DNA from 4 places in the Bradyrhizobium sp. USDA 4538 genome. Region 4 is predicted to be linked to each of the others. Evidence: predicted binding sites of a transcription regulator. Region 4 holds the regulator's gene; each other region holds the start of a gene.
The links. Region 4 encodes LexA, which represses DNA repair genes until DNA is damaged. Its sites were predicted from a motif close to TGTTCNNNNTGTGTTCNG; they were not measured.

Region 1: the regulator LexA is predicted to act here: its motif matches at 2,353-2,370, upstream of J2R78_RS24505 (PA0069 family radical SAM protein).
Region 2: the regulator LexA is predicted to act here: its motif matches at 2,581-2,598, upstream of J2R78_RS10425 (ribonuclease T2).
Region 3: the regulator LexA is predicted to act here: its motif matches at 2,505-2,522, upstream of ruvC (crossover junction endodeoxyribonuclease RuvC).

Annotation. Positions count from the first base shown of each region.
Region 1 is NZ_JALJZE010000001.1:5,417,214-5,421,405, reverse strand. Features, by position in the region: gene J2R78_RS24515 (ribonuclease HII) at 1-502, opposite strand, end outside; gene J2R78_RS24510 (VOC family protein) at 597-1,043, opposite strand; gene J2R78_RS24505 (PA0069 family radical SAM protein) at 1,165-2,331, opposite strand; gene J2R78_RS24500 (glycosyltransferase) at 2,496-3,065, shown strand; gene J2R78_RS24495 (helix-turn-helix domain-containing GNAT family N-acetyltransferase) at 3,111-4,052, shown strand.
Region 2 is NZ_JALJZE010000001.1:2,377,493-2,381,684, forward strand. Features, by position in the region: gene J2R78_RS10405 (TonB-dependent siderophore receptor) at 1-120, opposite strand, end outside; gene J2R78_RS10410 (DUF3617 domain-containing protein) at 1,011-1,541, opposite strand; gene J2R78_RS10415 (hypothetical protein) at 1,585-1,884, opposite strand; gene J2R78_RS10420 (hypothetical protein) at 2,051-2,527, shown strand; gene J2R78_RS10425 (ribonuclease T2) at 2,641-3,327, shown strand; gene J2R78_RS10430 (23S rRNA (adenine(2030)-N(6))-methyltransferase RlmJ) at 3,561-4,192, shown strand, end outside.
Region 3 is NZ_JALJZE010000001.1:2,682,541-2,686,732, reverse strand. Features, by position in the region: gene J2R78_RS11890 (methyl-accepting chemotaxis protein) at 1-1,417, opposite strand, end outside; gene J2R78_RS11885 (YebC/PmpR family DNA-binding transcriptional regulator) at 1,630-2,376, shown strand; gene ruvC (crossover junction endodeoxyribonuclease RuvC) at 2,548-3,075, shown strand; gene ruvA (Holliday junction branch migration protein RuvA) at 3,072-3,689, shown strand; gene ruvB (Holliday junction branch migration DNA helicase RuvB) at 3,883-4,192, shown strand, end outside.
Region 4 is NZ_JALJZE010000001.1:7,715,968-7,720,159, reverse strand. Features, by position in the region: gene J2R78_RS35460 (HAD family phosphatase) at 1-13, shown strand, start outside; gene glp (gephyrin-like molybdotransferase Glp) at 40-1,251, shown strand; gene lexA (transcriptional repressor LexA) at 1,495-2,199, shown strand; gene J2R78_RS35445 (hypothetical protein) at 2,456-2,884, shown strand; gene J2R78_RS35440 (hypothetical protein) at 3,030-3,257, shown strand; partial or broken gene J2R78_RS35435 (ComEC/Rec2 family competence protein) at 3,254-4,192, opposite strand, start outside.

The sequences.
Region 1 (4,192 bases), 2.3 Mb from region 4:
AGGCCACGATGCCGTCGCCGCCGATCACGGCGTCGCAGTCGCAGGGCGTGGCGAGCTTGTCGCGGCCGTCGACGAAGACATGCTTCGGCATTTCCGGCAGCGCATGCACGGCGCGCGCCAGCGCCCACAGCGAGGCGCGCAGGATGTTGTCGCGGTCGATCCGCGACCGTGACGCCACCGCGACCGAGAACGCTGCTGTCGCGCAGATTTCCTCGAACAGTTCCTCGCGGCGCTCGACGGTCAGCCGCTTCGAATCATCGAGGCCCTTGGGTATCCGATTTGGGTCCAGCACCACGGCGGCGGCGACCACCGGACCCGCCAGCGGCCCGCGCCCGGCCTCGTCGCAGCCGGCGACCGGCCAGACGCCGCGCTTGATCAGCGCGCGCTCGCGCCGAAAGCTCGGCCGCGTCACCACGATGACGCGCTTGTCCGGCTTGGCCGGCTCGGCCGGCTTCTTCTTCGACGCGGTCTTTGACGTGCTATTGGACTTGTCCCGAATCATGCGGGGATCGTGATCAAGCCCGGCCCGCGGCGCAACCGGGAACCTGGCGCCCTTCCCCGTTATTCAATCCGCCACCCTCATCGGGATCGGCGCTCTAATCGGGAATTGACACCCGGCGGTCGTCGCGAACCTCAAAGCCCGGCGCGCGCACCACTTCCCAGGCGTGGCCGTCGGGATCGCCGAAATAGCCGCAATAGCCGCCATAGCTGGTTGGCTGCGCGGGCTTCAGCAGCCTGGCGCCTTTCGACAGCGCGAACGCCATCACACGATCGACCTCGGCGTCGTCGTTGCAGTTCCAGGCGATCGCGACGCCGCGGAACGCTGACGGCCGTGGCTGATCCGGCAGCCCGGCATCGGCGGCGAGCAGATGCCATGGGAACAGGCCGAGCACGGTGCCGCCGGTCTCGAAGAATGCGACCTCCTCGCCGGTCACGCGCATCTTCCTGGTGAACCCAAGCGATTCATAAAAGCCGATGCTGGCGCGCATGTCGCTCACGCCCAACGTGAGGACGGTGAAGCGTGCGGTCGGGGCGTTACTCATGTTTGCACTCACTGTTTGACGTCTTCGTAGCCCGGATGGAGCGAAGCGCAATCCGGGAAAGCTTCAGCCGCTAACACGGGACCCCGGATTTCGCTGGGCTCCATCCGGGCTACGCCCTCGCCTAGAATAGACTGAGTTGCTGCCCGTTGCGCTTCGGCTTGGCGAAGTGATCGGTGGTCAGCTTGGTCCGCCTCTTGTTGAGGCCGAGCTTTTCGCAGGCGATCTCGAAGCGGCGGCCGATCATCCAGGCCATCGGGCCGGTGCCCTTCATCCTGGTGCCCCATTGCGAGTCGTAGTCGCGGCCACCGCGCATGTCGCGGATCAGCGTGAAGACGTGACGGTAGCGGTCGGGATAGTTCGCCATCAACCATTCGCGGAACAGATCGCGCACCTCGAGCGGCAGGCGCAGCAGCACGTAGCTCGCCTCCCTGGCGCCGGCATGTGCGGCGGCATCGAGGATGCGCTCGATCTCGGAGTCGTTCAGCGCCGGGATCACGGGCGCGACCATCACCGTGGTCGGGATGCCGGCGTCGGCGAGCCGCTTGATCGCCTCGAGCCGCTTCGGCGGGGTCGAGGCGCGCGACTCCATGGTGCGGGCAAGCTTCGGGTCGAGCGTCGTCACCGAGAGCGCGACCTTGGCGAGATTGCGCTTGGCCATCCGCGCCAGGATGTCGATGTCGCGGGTGACCAGTGCCGACTTGGTGACGATACCGACCGGATGGCCGGCGCGCTCCAGCACCTCGAGGATGGCGCGCATGATCTTCCGGTCGCGCTCGATCGGCTGATAGGGATCGGTGTTGGTGCCGATCGCGATCATCCGCGCCTCGTAGTCCGGCGCCGCCAGCTCCTTCTCGAGCAGCGCGGGTGCGTCCGGCTTGGCGAACAGCTTCGATTCGAAGTCCAGCCCCGGCGACAGGCCGAGATAGGCGTGGGTCGGCCGCGCGAAGCAATAGACGCAGCCATGCTCACAGCCACGATAGGGATTGATCGAACGGTCGAAGCCGATGTCGGGCGAGTCGTTGCGGGTGATCACCTTGCGCGAGGTGTCGAGCGCCACGCTGGTCGCAAATGGCGGCAGGTCCTCGAGGCTCTGCCAGCCGTCGTCGAAGGCAACGCGCGCCTCGGCCTCGTAGCGGCCGCTGGCGTTGGACTGCGCGCCGCGGCCGCGCCGCCGCTCGCGCTCGATCGCGACCGCAAGCTCGGGAAAAGGGGAAGGTGCACCCGCCGGGTTATCGGAGGGCGCCGTTACCGGCGGGTGCTTGAGGGCATGAGAGGATGCTCGGCTCATGCTTTGAAGCTAACACAGCACGAGAACAAATCAAGAACATGAACAGAGAAATTCCACAAAACCTTGCTACAAAATTCTGCAGGCGAACAGGCTGCTTTGAATATGACAAGGTGATAACACGGCCGGAGTTTCTCCACCGTTTGAGCCATCGAAGCCTCAAAATCATGCTGAGCGTGATCATTCCAACCGACGGCGTCGAGCGCACCGCGGTCGCAACATTGGCGGCGCTGGTGCCGGGCGCGGCCGCGGGCGTCATCCGCGAAGTGCTGCTGGTCGACCGCGGCAACAGCGATGTGATGGAGCGCGTCGCCGACGTCGCCGGCTGCCGCTTCCTGCGCTTCGAGGGCACGCGCGCCGCCGCGCTTGCGGCAGGCGCGCGGCAGGCGCGGTCGCCTTGGCTGATGTTCCTGCATCCGGGCGCGGTGCTCGATGCCGGCTGGATCGAGGAAACCACCCAGTTCATCCAGATGGTGGCGGCGAGCGGCAAGGACCGCGCCGGCATCTTCCGCTACGCCCGCGCACCCTACACCGATCCGGGCCTGCGCGACGGCCTCAAATTCGTTGCCCGGATGATCACCGGGCCCTCGGCCGAACAAGGCCTTTTGATCGCGCGCGAGCATTACGAGCGGATCGGCGGCTACCGGCCCGACGCCCGCCGCTCCGAGGCGCGCCTGCTGCGCCGGCTCGGCCGTTCCTCCCGCACCATGCTGCGGAGCCGGATCATGGTGGCCTGAACAAAGCGCTTGCGGATTATTTGATTCCGTCAAATAATATATTTGATGAAATCAAATTCCTATGACACCACGCTCGAGAACCAGGTCGCCGCGGTCCGCGGGTTCAGCCGGTTCTATACCCGCAAGCTCGGCATCATCGAGCCGAAGCTGCTGCACTCGACATTCACGCTGCAGGAAGCGCGGATCATCTACGAGCTCGCGCACCGCGAAAATTGCACCGCAACCGACCTGGTGCGCGATCTCGACCTCGATGCCGGCTTCGTCAGCCGCACGCTGGCGGCGCTGCAGCGCCGCCAGATCGTGACGCGGAAGCCATCGAAGGCCGACAAACGCGTCAACGAGGTGGCCCTCACCGCCAAGGGCCGTACCGCAGCCGCCGATCTCGACCGCCGCTCGCGTAGCGAGGTCGGGGCACTATTGAAGCAGATGGACAGCGACCGTCGCGCCGCGGTGGTGCGCGCCATGGGCACGATCGAGCAATCGCTGGAGCCGCCGGCCGAGAAACCGGTCGGCTTCCTGCTGCGCAGCCATCGCGTCGGCGACATGGGCTGGATCGTCTCGCGGCAAGGACAAGCCTACGCGGAGGAATATGGCTGGGACATCAGCTACGAGGCGTTGGTGGCCGATATCTGCGCGCAGTTTTTGCGATCGTTCGATCCGGCCCGCGAGCATTGCTGGATCGCGGAGGTCGACGGCGAGCCGGTCGGCTCGGTCTTCCTGGTCGACGGCGGCGACGGGGTCGCCAAGCTGCGCCTGCTGCTTGTGGAAGAAAAGGCGCGCGGGCTCGGCGTCGGCCGCGCCTTGGTCGAGCAATGCATCCGCGCCGCGCGCGAGAAGGGCTACAAGAAGATGACGCTCTGGACCCAGAGCATCCTGGTCGCCGCGCGCGGCATCTACGCCCGCGCCGGCTTCCAGCGGGTCAAGGAAGAGAAGCATCACAGTTTTGGCGTCGACCTGGTCGGCGAGACCTGGGAGCTGGAGTTGTGAAGCCGCAGCGCCGAGACGTCTGGACTGCGTAGCCCGGATAGAGCGAAGCGCAATCCGGGAGCGGTGCTGCCGCGGAAGAGACTGCCCGGATTTCGCTTCGCTCCATCCGGGCCACGGAAGCTCACCCTTGAGATTCGGGT
Region 2 (4,192 bases), 5.3 Mb from region 4:
CTGGCTCCGGGCGGGCGCCGCGGCACTGCGGCGCCGGTTCGCCGCGACCGCGCGCGAAGTCCTGGTGTTCTGGCTTGAAACGACGGCACCGCGCTTCCTTGCGGCGCCAGGTTCATCCACCGTCACTGCGGGAAGTTCGCTGACATTGCTCTGCGGAGGACTTGTCTGCGCCTGAGCGCTGGCGACGTCTGCACCCATTGGCACAAGTATGACCGAACCGAGTAGCGCCGCATTGATCGCAGCCGTTGATGCGAGCAAGCCGCGCTTGCTCCGCAACGAAGCCATTCCCACCGAACAAATCCCCACATTGCCTTACGCCGACATCGATCGAGTCGCGTTTGCGACAAGGCCGGCATCGATTGGGGCGGACTTCTATCGGCGGGATGATCGAAATTCCACACGCGCAAAATAGAATCGATGGAAGCAGCAACGAAGCGCAACACTGGAGTGGTTCAAGATGCGCATCACTGGAACGATTCAAAACGACATGTTGGCGCGTCAGGCTTTCGACACGACGAATGCGATGCGCGTCGTCTCTCGCAGAGAGTCTCGAACGCGGGAGCACGCGGCGATCATTCAATGATGTTGCATCCCGTCGACGTCATCGCGCGCCAAGGAGCGCACGAACGCGGTGAACCGTCATCTCCGCGCAAAGGCCATCGCATTTCGTGGCGGCGTGCTCGTGGCCATCCTTCGAGACGCCCGCCTTCGGCGGGCTCCTCAGGATGAGGTCTTGTTCTGCGGCACAATAGTAGACCCTCATGGTGAGGAGCGCCGCTTGCGGCGCGTCTCGAACCACGAGGCCAAGCACTTGCGCGGTCGCCAAGGGGCATATGCGATAGCCCTGGGGGTGAAGGGAAGGATCGGATGGATTGCGCATCGCGTCAGCGCAAGGTTGCTCCGCATTTTCGTCGCGAGCTACTCGAAATGATGGTACGGCAAGCGGCGCAGCCTCTCAGCGTGCGAGGCGATGCATTCAGGCGCGCGGCAACAGCCGGATGCGCTGCGCGCTACTTCTGCTTGGGCAGGAGGCCCTTCAGCTTTTCCATGTCCTTGACGTTCATCTTCATGCCGCCGGGCATGATGATGTCGCCGGCCTTCTGGTCGCTCTTGCAGGCGCCGAGCCATTTCGCCTCGACGGTCATCGTGGTGTCGCGCGAGCCGGCCGCGCCGCCCTCGGCATGGGAGGTGCTCTTCACCGTGTAGGCGGAATTGAAATCGCCGACGATCTCGGCATGGCTCTGCATCGTCATGCCGGCGACGCTGCAGACGCTGTCGCTGACATAGCCGGTCGCGGTCTTCTGGATATCCTGCTTCGAGCAGACTTCCTTGGCCATCGGCGAGGCCGCCGCGCTCATCTCCTTGTCGGTGGTCTCGTCGGTGCAGTGCTGCATGGTGATTTCGGGCATCGGCCCGCCGGTGCGCACCATCTTCATCTCCCACAGACCGGCCTTGCGGATCGGCAGGTCGACGGCACTTGCGGCGCCAGCGGACAGGACAAGGCACACAGCCGAACCAAGCAAGGCAAGCTGTCGGGTCATGCGGTCGGCTCCCGGCTGAACGATCGAAAGATCCGGTGCGCGCTCAGTAGAGCGTGCGCAGCGGCCTCTGGGCTGCGCCATAGGGCACCCAGCGACAGGCGAACGAGATGTAGCCGCCCGGATAGTTCTGCATCGCAAGGAACTTGACCACCTTGCCGTAGGAGGCGCAGTGATCGACTGCGAGTTGCCGGGCGTCGCTCTGGGTCGCCAGCGTATAGGCGATGATACCGCCGGTATCATTGCCCTTGAACGGCGGTACCGGCTGCATCCAATCCGCCCGCGCCGGCACAACGGCCAGCATCCCGCAAACGGCAACCAGGCACGCGGCCAATTTCCTTCGCATCGCAGACTCCATTTCGCTTCGAGCCAACATAGAGTGCGCCGGCGACCGTGAAAAGAACGAGCCGGCTCCCCAAAGTGGACTTCTCCGCAGGTGTTGCCGCCCTGCACTTGACCTTGCCGGGGCTTCGCGGCACCGTCCGCGGCATCGGATAATCGGGTGGATTCCCATGCGCAACCTGTTCAACTCCCGCAATAAACTCGGCCGCAAGCTCGGCCTCGGCGCCGCACTCGTGGTCGGCCTGCTGGCTTTCGGGGGTACGGCCCAGGCCGCCAATCCGCTCGAAATGAACTTCTGGCTGTCCGGCCCGCGCTATGACGGCAATGTGGCCCCATGCGAGAAGGCCCTGACGGTCATCAGCACGCAATTCCAGGAAAAGGAAGCCACCTTCTGGAATTCGCCGCTCGTGATCACCGGCTTCAACGGGATTCACGAAACCGCCTTCCGCCCCTGGCAGTCCGACAATATCCCGCGCCGTTATTGCACGGGCGAGGCGATGCTGAGCGACGGCAAAGTGCGCAAGGTGCACTATTCGATCATCGAGGACGGCGGCTTTGCCAGCATCAATCAGGGCGTCGAATGGTGCGTCGCGGGGCTCGACCGCAACTGGACCTATAACCCGTCCTGCAAGGCCGCGCGGCCCTGATCTCCGACCAGATTGCTAAAGCAGGAGCCGCCGCCATTTGGACGGCGGCTTTTTGTTCTTGAAATGTTCTCGCGGCCTGCTAGGCTCTGGGCGGTCGAGTGAGGGAGCGTTTGATGCCTCGGTTGGACACGATTTCCCGATTTTTGATTTCGGTTGCCATTATTCTGTGCGGTGCGGTCGGGGCGTCGGCCCAGGATCGCCGCCAGAATGCGCCCGGTGAGTTCGATTTCTATGTGCTGTCGCTGTCGTGGTCGCCCTCGTTCTGCGAGGCGGCGAGCGAGCGCGGCAACAACGGCCGCGGCACGCAGGCGCAATGCGGCGGACGGCCCTATTCCTTCGTGGTGCACGGCCTGTGGCCGCAATATGAGCGGGGCTTTCCGGAATACTGCCAGCGGCCTTCGCCGCGACTCGCCCGCAGCATCATGAGCTCGATGCTCGACCTGATGCCGGCGCCCGGGCTGATCTACAACGAGTGGGACAAGCACGGCACCTGCTCCGGTCTCGGCGAGCGCGCCTATTTCGAAGCCATCCGCAAGGCCCGCGCCACGGTGAAGATCCCCGAGGAATTCCTGCAATTGTCGGAGCCGAAGACGGTCGCGCCCGACGAGCTGGAGACGGCATTCATCAAGGTCAATCCGGGCCTCAGCAACTCCGCGATCTCGGTGACCTGCGACAGCAAGCGGCTCAGCGAGGTGCGGATCTGCCTCAGCAAGGATCTGCAATTCCGCTCCTGCGAGGAAATCGACCGCCGCGCCTGCCGCCGCGATCAGGTGCTGATGCCGCCGGTTCGCGGCGGCTGAAACTCTGGGTCATGGCCGACAGACCCGCGCTGCGCGTCGTCGCGCAGCATGTCCCGGCCACCTGCGCCATCGCGAAACAAGCAAGATAAGGCGCAGATGCCCGGGAGCCGGCTACGCCAAGGCTTCGCCGAGCTTGGACGTTACCCCCGCCGAAGCTTTAGCGAAGGCCGGGACAAGCCCGGGCATGACGAGTACAACATGCGCACCCTTTGGGAGCGCAGCACGATCATCACATGAACTACCGTCACGCCTTTCATGCCGGCAGCTTTGCCGACGTCATCAAGCACATCGTGCTGGTGCGCATGCTCACCTATCTGCAGGACAAGCCGGCGCCGTTCCGCGTCATCGACACCCATGCCGGCGCCGGTCTCTATGATTTGACGTCGAGCGAAGCGCAGCGCGGCGGCGAATGGCTCACCGGCATCGCGCGGCTGATGCAGGCGCGGCTCTCCGACCAGGCATTGCCGCTGATCGCGCCCTATCTCGACATCGTCAGAGCATTCAATCCGAAAGGCGAGCTGAAAGCCTATCCTGGTTCGCCGTTGATCGCGCGGGCGCTGCTGCGTCCGCAAGATCGCCTCACCGCCTGCGAGATCGAACCGACGGCGCGCAAACAACTGATCGACGCCTTGCGACGCGACGCGCAAGCGCGCGTCGTCGATCTCGACGGCTGGATGGCGCTGCCCGCATTCGTGCCGCCGAACGAACGGCGCGGCCTGGTGCTGATCGATCCGCCGTTCGAAGCGAAGGACGAGTTCGAGCGGCTGGCCAGTGCTTTCACGGAAGCGTACGCGAAGTGGCCGACCGGCTCGTATCTTTTGTGGTACCCCGTAAAAACCCGGAGAGCCACCGACGAGCTAACGCG
Region 3 (4,192 bases), 5.0 Mb from region 4:
AGTCCAGCATTTTGGTGCGGTACTGCACCGGGTTGGTGCCTGCGATCTCGACATAGTCGGTGTCGAACATGTCGGCGATTGTAATCGCGCCGCTCGCCAGCCCGTTCTCGAACATCTTGCTCAGCGTGCTGCCGGCTTCGATCGCGCGGGTGACGAGCTCGGCGTTCTCCTCGTGGATCGCCCACATCCGGTCTTCGATTTTTTCGCGCAGCTCGGCCGTTGCCGCCTCGAAGCGGGCCTGGCTGCCTGCCTTGGAGCGCTCGCCGATCCGGATCCGGCACGCGCCGATCTCCGGCAATGTCGCGTTCAGTGTCTCTTGCGCCGGCAGCTTCTCGGCATCGGCGCCGCCGATCAAAATGCCGTCCATCGCGATCTCGTAGACCGGTGCGGTGACGATGCCGCGCGTGGTCGTGATCTCGATCTTGAGGCTGCAAGGCAGGCGCTCGTTCTTGCGCGGATCGCCGCGCTCGTCCTGGCGCAGCAGCACCGCGCAGCGCGCTTTCAGCTTCTGCGCGAACGCAGTCACCGCCTTGCCGGCCTTGGCGACATTGTCGCCATGCGCGGCGGCTTCGCGCGTTGCCGAGTCGATCTCGCCGGCGCTGGTGCCGACCGAGACGATGAAGTGCGAGGCGGAGGCGGCGTTCTGCCCCATCTCGCCGGTGATTTCATTCTGCTCGGCGACCGCGCCGTTGACGTTCTCGAACACCGGGCGGATCTTTTCGATCGCCTGGGAGATGCGGTGCACCGCGTCGGCCGATCCGGTGGCGTCCTTCTGCAACGCCTCGATCTTGCGGGTGATCTCCTCGGTCGCGCTCTGGGTCTGCACCGCCAGCGCCTTGACCTCGGTTGCGACCACCGCAAAGCCCTTGCCGGCGGCACCGGCGCGCGCCGCCTCGATCGTCGAGTTCAGCGCGAGCAGCGTGGTTTGCCGCGCGATCTGCGCGATCAGATTGACGACGTTGCCGATCGCGGCTGAAGACTCGCGCAGGCGATCGACGTTGGCGGTGGCCTCGCGCGCCGCGGCCGCGGCGTCGTCGGCGAGCTGGCTCGCGCTGCGCACCTGTGCCCCGATGCCCTCGGCGGAGTGGGTGAAACGGTCGGCGGCTTGCGAGAACGTCGTCGCGGTGCTCTGTGCATCGCTGCTGCGGCCGGTCAGCGCGTCGGTGCGGGCGCGGATGGTGGCGAGCTTGGCTGCCGTCGCCTCGGCGCCGTCGGCGACCGAGCTCGCGGCGCGTTCGAGCTGGCGGATCATCGCGCCGAGCTCGAGTTCCAGCAATTCCAGGATCTCCTTGGAGGAATCCTTGGCCGAATCAGTCTCGGCCGAGACCTCAGGGGTTGCGGCCGCGGTTGGAACCTGCGGCGCGACGGCCGGCGCAGCCGGCTCCGGCACTTGCTTTCGAAACAAACCGAACGCCATGTGGGCTCTTTGGGGCTGTGGAAAGTTGCGGCGGGACGGGGCGATCCTCGCATCCGGGCATGAAATCATGGTTAACAAGTGCCTCATATTCCGGCTTGCGGTAGTATTCCTCCGCCGGAAGGCCCCGCCGATCCTTTGATTTTGACCGTGAGGGGCCTATAAGGCCGCGTTTTCCATTCCTGTTCAGACCCTAAGCTCCGAAGAGACGTCGCATGGCCGGCCATTCCCAATTCAAGAACATCATGCACCGCAAGGGCCGGCAGGATGCCCAGAAGTCGAAGCTTTTCGGCAAGCTGGCCCGCGAAATCACCGTGGCGGCCAAGCTCGGCACCCCGGACCCGGCGATGAATCCGCGGCTGCGCGCCGCCGTGGTCGCGGCCCGCGCCGAGAACATGCCCAAGGACAATATCGACCGTGCCATCAAGAAGGCCGCGGGCAATGAGGGCGAGAACTATGACGAGATCCGCTACGAGGGTTATGGCCCCGGCGGCGTCGCCGTCATCGTCGAGGCGCTGACCGACAACCGCAACCGCGCCGCTTCCGATATCCGCTCCTTCTTCACCAAGTCGGGCGGCAATCTCGGCGAAACCGGCTCGGTCGCCTTCATGTTCGACCGCACCGGCATCATCGAATACGACGCCAAGGTCGCCTCCGACGACGCCATGCTGGACGCCGCGATCGAGGCCGGCGCCGACGACGTGGTCTCCAGCGAAGGCGGCCACGAGGTCTACGCCTCGCAGGACACTTTCCGCGAAGTCGCAAAAGCGCTGGAAGCGAAGTTCGGCGAGCCGCGCAAGGCGGCGCTGACCTGGAAACCGCAGAACACCGTCGCGGTCGATGACGAGACCGGCGAAAAACTGCTGAAGCTGATGGACCTGCTCAACGAGCACGACGACGTGCAGAACGTGTTCGCCAATTTCGAGGTGTCCGACGCGCTGATCGCGAAGATGGGCGGGTAGTTTGCTTTGTCATTGCCGGGCTTGACCCGGCAATCCATCGAAAGCAAAGGCTTCTCTGATCGATGAATGCGCGGGTCAAGCCCGCGCATGACGATTGCGGGTGCTGTGCTTTCCCGGGTATGAGGCTCCGTTTGTGTTTCGTTCTCCCGGCGCAGGCGGTATCACTACCCCATGACATCCCAGCCGATTCGCTCCCCCGTCCGCATCATCGGTATCGATCCGGGTCTCCGCCGCACCGGCTGGGGGGTGATCGAGACCGAAGGCAATCGTCTCGTCTATATCGCCTGCGGTTCGGTCGAGCCGCCGGACGATCTGCCGCTGGCGAGCCGGCTGCTTGCAATCCATGAGGGGCTGGCCGCCGTGCTCGGCGATTACAAGCCTGCGGAGGCGGCGGTCGAGCAGACCTTCGTCAACAAGGACGGCGTTGCCACCCTGAAGCTCGGCCAGGCGCGCGGCGTCGCCATGCTGGCGCCCGCAATGTTCGGTATCTCGGTCGCCGAATACGCGCCGAACCAGGTCAAGAAGACCGTGGTCGGCGCCGGACATGCCGAGAAGAACCAGATCCAGGTGATGCTGAAGATCCTGCTGCCGAAAGCCGAGCCGCCGTCCGCCGACGCCGCGGACGCGCTCGCGGTCGCGATCACCCACGCCCATCACCGCCAGAGCACCGCGCTGCGGCTCAGGGTGGCGAGCCTATGATCGGCAAGCTGAAGGGCCTGATCGATTCCTATGGCGAGGATTACGTGATCCTCGACGTCGGCGGCGTCGGCTATCAGGTGCACTGCGCGGGCCGCACATTGCAGGCGTTGCCGTCGCCAGGCGGCGCCGCCGTGCTCTCGATCGAGACCTATGTCCGCGAGGATCAGATCAAACTGTTCGGCTTTCGCAGCGATCACGAGCGCGAATGGTTTCGCCTGCTGCAGACGGTGCAGGGGGTCGGCGCCAAGGTCGCGCTCGCGGTGCTCGGCACGCTGCCGCCGACCGATCTCGCCAACGCCATCGCGCTGCGCGACAAGGCGGCGGTGGCGCGGACGCCGGGGGTCGGGCCGAAGGTCGCCGAGCGCATCGTCAGCGAATTGAGGGACAAGGCGCCGGGCTTTGCCGATGTCGATCCCGCGGTGGTGCAGCTCTCGGGCGCAATCGACAACAACCGCGCGCCGCGTCCGGTCACCGACGCGATCTCGGCGCTGGTCAATCTCGGCTACGGCCAGCCGCAGGCCGCCGCCGCCATCGCCGCCGCCTCGCGCAGCGCCGGTGAGAAGGCCGAGACCGCGCAGCTGATCCGGCTGGGGTTGAAGGAACTGTCGAAGTGATCAGTGGATTGGAGCGCCTCTGTTCTTCACCTCGCCCCGCTTGCGGGGAGAGGTCGGATCGCATCGCAGATGCGATCCGGGTGAGGGGGTACAGGTCTCGACACACATTGCGCTCGCGGAAGGAGCCCCTCACCCCAACCCTCTCCCCGCAAGAGCGGGGAGAGGGAGAACAATCTCGTGTTAGTCTCGCATCATGAATACGCCCTCGCGCATGGTCTCGCCTGAACGCCGCTCCGACGATGTCGGTGACACCGCGCTGCGGCCGCAGTCGCTGACGGAGTTCGTCGGTCAGGCCCAGGCGCGCAAGAATCTCTCGATCTTCATCGAGGCTGCGAAGAAACGCGGCGAGGCGCTCGATCACGTGCTGTTCGTCGGTCCCCCCGGCCTCGGCAAGACCACGCTGGCGCAGATCGTCGCGCGTGAGCTCGGCGTTGGCTTTCGTGCCACCTCCGGCCCTGTCATTGCGAAGGCCGGCGATCTCGCGGCGCTGCTGACCAATCTCG
Region 4 (4,192 bases):
ACTTGGAATTTGAACATTAAGAATTGAGGAGCTCTGAGCGTGGCCCTGATGCCGGTTGCCGATGCCCTGTCCGCCGTCCTCGCCGGCGCCGAACCGCTGCCGGAGGAGATGGTCGCGCTCGATGCCGCCTACCACCGCACGCTTGCGCACGACCTCGCGGCGCTCCGCACCCAGCCGCCGCAGCCGATGTCGGCGATGGACGGCTATGCGGTGCGCGCCGCCGATGCGGCTGATCTAAAGGCCCGGCTCAAGGTGATCGGCGAAGTCGCCGCCGGCCGGCCGTTCGAGCGGACGGTCGGCGCCGGCGAGGCGGTGCGGATCTTCACCGGCGGCGTGATCCCCAATGGCGCCGACGCGGTGATCATCCAGGAGGACACCGCCGTCGACGGCGACCACATCACGATCACGGAGGCCGCCAGCGTCGGGCGGCACATCCGCCCGGCTGGGGTCGACTTCCGTGAGGGCGAGGTGCTGCTCGCCGGCGGCAGCCGCCTGTCCGACCGCGCGCTGTCGCTGGCGGCCGCCATGAACTATCCGGAACTTGCGGTGCGCCGCCGCCCGAAGGTCGCGGTGCTGGCGACCGGCGACGAGCTGGTGATGCCGGGCTCGCAGCCCGGTCCCGGCCAGATCGTCTATTCCAACGGCTACGCGCTGCGAGCGCTGGCGCGCGCCGAAGGCGCCGAGACCGTCGACCTCGGCGTTGCCGCCGACACGGTAGAGGCGACCACGGCGGGCATCCGCCGGGCACGCGAGGCCGGCGCCGATGTCCTCATCACGACAGGCGGCGCCTCGGTCGGCGACCACGATCTCGTCAAGCGGTCGCTGGAAGCCGAGGGCGTCGAGATGGCGTTCTGGCGGATTGCGATGCGGCCCGGCAAGCCGATGATGCATGGCCGGCTCGGCGCGATGCGGGTGATCGGTCTGCCCGGCAATCCGGTGTCGTCCTATGTCTGCGCCTTCCTGTTCCTGGTGCCGTTGATTCGGGCGCTGAGCGGCCGGAAAGTGATTCATCATCGCCGCGCGAGCGCCCTGCTCGGCCGCGACCTCGCAGCCAACGACCAGCGCGAGGACTATCTGCGTGCGCGTCTCGAAGCGCGCGAGGACGGCACGCTGATCGCAACGCCGGTGACGCAGCAGGACTCGTCGCTGCTCGGGAATCTCGCTGCGGCACGGGCACTTCTCGTGCGCCCGCCGTTCGCGGCGGCGGCCGTCGAAGGCAGCGAATGCGAGATCCTGACACTGCCCGAATAGGGTTTTCGCGCCCCGCCGATTGTGCGTTGCCCGACACGTTCACCGGAAATTAAGTGGTTGCGGAACACATATCGAACATATAGTGTCCGTTCATGATTTGTTTCGAGTACTGGTGTCTACAATCGGGAAGCCGCGTGGAAGCAGGTGCATCGAGCACATGCTCCTGAGGTCAGGCCCGGCCTGCAGGCCCCACCAGAAGAGTCTCGGAATCGAACGACGCTATCAACCGGGGGAATACTCGAGATGCTCACGCGCAAACAGTACGAACTACTGCGTTTCATCAATGAACGTCTGAAAGAGGCCGGCGTACCGCCCTCCTTCGACGAGATGAAGGATGCGCTCGACCTGCGCTCGAAGTCCGGTATCCACCGCCTGATCACTGCGCTGGAGGAGCGCGGCTTCATCCGCCGCCTGCCGAACCGCGCCCGCGCCATCGAGGTCATCAAGCTGCCCGAACTCTCGGCCGGCGGCGGCAACGGCCGCCGCGGCTTCACGCCCAGCGTCATCGAAGGCACCCTCGGCCGGCGCGCCAGCACGCCGCCGATTGCCGAGGACGACGGCAACCGTCCGGTCGCGGTCCCCGTGATGGGCCGGATCGCCGCCGGTACGCCGATCGAGGCGCTGCAGACCCGCAGCCACACCATCAGCGTGCCGCCCGACATGCTCGGTGCCGGCGAGCACTATGCGCTCGAGGTGCGCGGCGACTCGATGGTCGATGCCGGCATCCTCGACGGCGACATGGCGCTGATCCAGCGCAACGACGTCGCCAATACCGGCGACATCGTGGTGGCGCTGATCGACGAGGAGGAAGCCACCCTGAAGCGCTTCCGCCGCCGCGGCGCATCGATCGCGCTCGAGCCGGCCAACACCGCCTATGAAGTGCGCATCCTGCCGCCGAACCGGGTCCGCATCCAGGGCAAGCTGATCGGCCTTTATCGCAAATACTGAATTGCAAATACTTGCGGCGGCCGGGAACGAGCAACACGTCGGATCGTTCCTTGCATGATAGTGTAGCGTACGGCCTGCCCGATGCGCTCCGATACCTCTCGCGCAGCGTCGCGTGTTTGTGATCGGAGCGATCTCGGACCAGTCGTACAATCGCCCAGAAACGAGCAGACGCTCGTTCGCTATCGTCCACTCTGGTAGAGGCCCTAATGCCTCAAGGAGAGGCACGGGTCGCTACCTCGAAATGAGGAGCCATCCGATGTGTGACTATAGTCTGCACGCCGTGGCATCGCGCCCCGCCATTGTCGGAGAGACGCTGATCACGACGACGTTCCGCGGCACGTCGACCCGCGGCTTTGCTTCGGAGAATGACCCCACTGTCGCGGTCTGCATGCTGCCGGGCACCGAGCTCGCTTTCGCCGAGAACGTTCGCTACGACAGCCGCTGGATCTGGACCAAGACGCTGAACTATCGCGTCGGCGTGTTCAACGAAGTCGAGCCCGACGTGCCTGATCGGCATCATGACGCGGTCGAATTCCCCGACGGCAGCCATGTGCTGGTGACCCAGCTGGTCGAGGGACAGCGCGTTAGCGTGCTGCAATTGCCGGCGCTGCATCCGCCGGTCGAGCAGAAGCCGAAGGTTGTGGAGCGGCGGCCCTCCGCATTCGCAACGCTGTTTTTGGGTTGAGCGCATCGTCGCCGCGGAATGAGCTGTTCGGCGGCGGATGACCTAAGCAATTTCGGGCGACCCCGGACTCCCGCTTCCGGGGCGCAGAAGGAGATTTGCGTCGGCCGGCGCCTTGGCGCATCATCGGGCACGGAGGACGTGCGCGGTGGTCGATAAGGTCACATGGCAAAAGGCTGGACGCGTCACGGAACCGGGCCGCTACATGTTCCGGTTCGGTTGGCTGACGGTAACGGCCGACGACCTGAAAGTCTGGGAGCAATTTCCCGAGGCTTCCTTCACCCTCGTCAAGAAGCCCGACGCCGGCCCCGACTCCGACGAATACCATCTCGGCCTGTTCGAGCTGCCGAGCGGCCCCTCGCCGGACCACGGCTAATCATCGCCCTGCAGATCGGTCTCGGCCGGCGTCGCATCCACCGCAGGCCGCGGCGCGGCGGCGGGCGCGCGCAGCGTCGTTTCGCTCTCGCCGTCGCCGGGAACTGCCGGCGACCACGGCCGGTCGATCCCGCCGGGCTTGACCGCATCGACGGCGTAGCCGTCCCTGATCCTTCGCAGCACCAGCGCGCCGTGGCGGCGCAGCCGCTCGGCATCGATCACCGATGCCGCGCAGCCCTGCGGCGCCGGCCGCGCCGTCACGATCAGGGCTGCGCGCTCGCAGTCGTCCGCCAGCGCCTCCGGCCGGGTCGCCAGCGCGACGAAGACGCCGCCGGGTCCCTGGGTCACGCAGCCGCCGGCATCGCACGAGACGCCCTCGCCGAGCGACGCATCGGTGGCGGTGCGCGCGTCGGCGTCCGCCGCCAGCCACTCCTTGACCAAAAATGCATCCTTGGCGCTGTGCATCAGATGCAGCCACCCGTCACCGCCACGCACCGCGACGTTGCGGCCGTCGCCCGAGATCAGCACGTCCGGCTGCGGCACCCTGAGCGCCCAGACCGAGGCCACCAGCAGCAGCACCGCGCCTGACCAGCGCAGCGGCGTGCGCAGCAGCCCGAGCAGGATGATGCCGGCGCTCGCTGCGATCAGCGGCCCGATGCCGAACGCCGCCATGCGGCCGACCGCGCCCGGGAGTGCGGCGACCCATTGCGTCACCAGGATCATCCAGTCGATGCCAAGACCCATGATCGCCCAGAACAGTCCGTCGAAGCCGACCGGCATGGCGACGAGCCCGAGCAGGCCGGCCGGCATCACGACCGCCGAGACGACAGGCATCGCCGCAAGGTTCGCAAGCAGCCCGTAGGGCGTCACGCGGTGGAAATGGAATGCGGCATAGGGCGTCGTCGCCAGCCCCGCCACCAGCGAGGCCAGCATCAG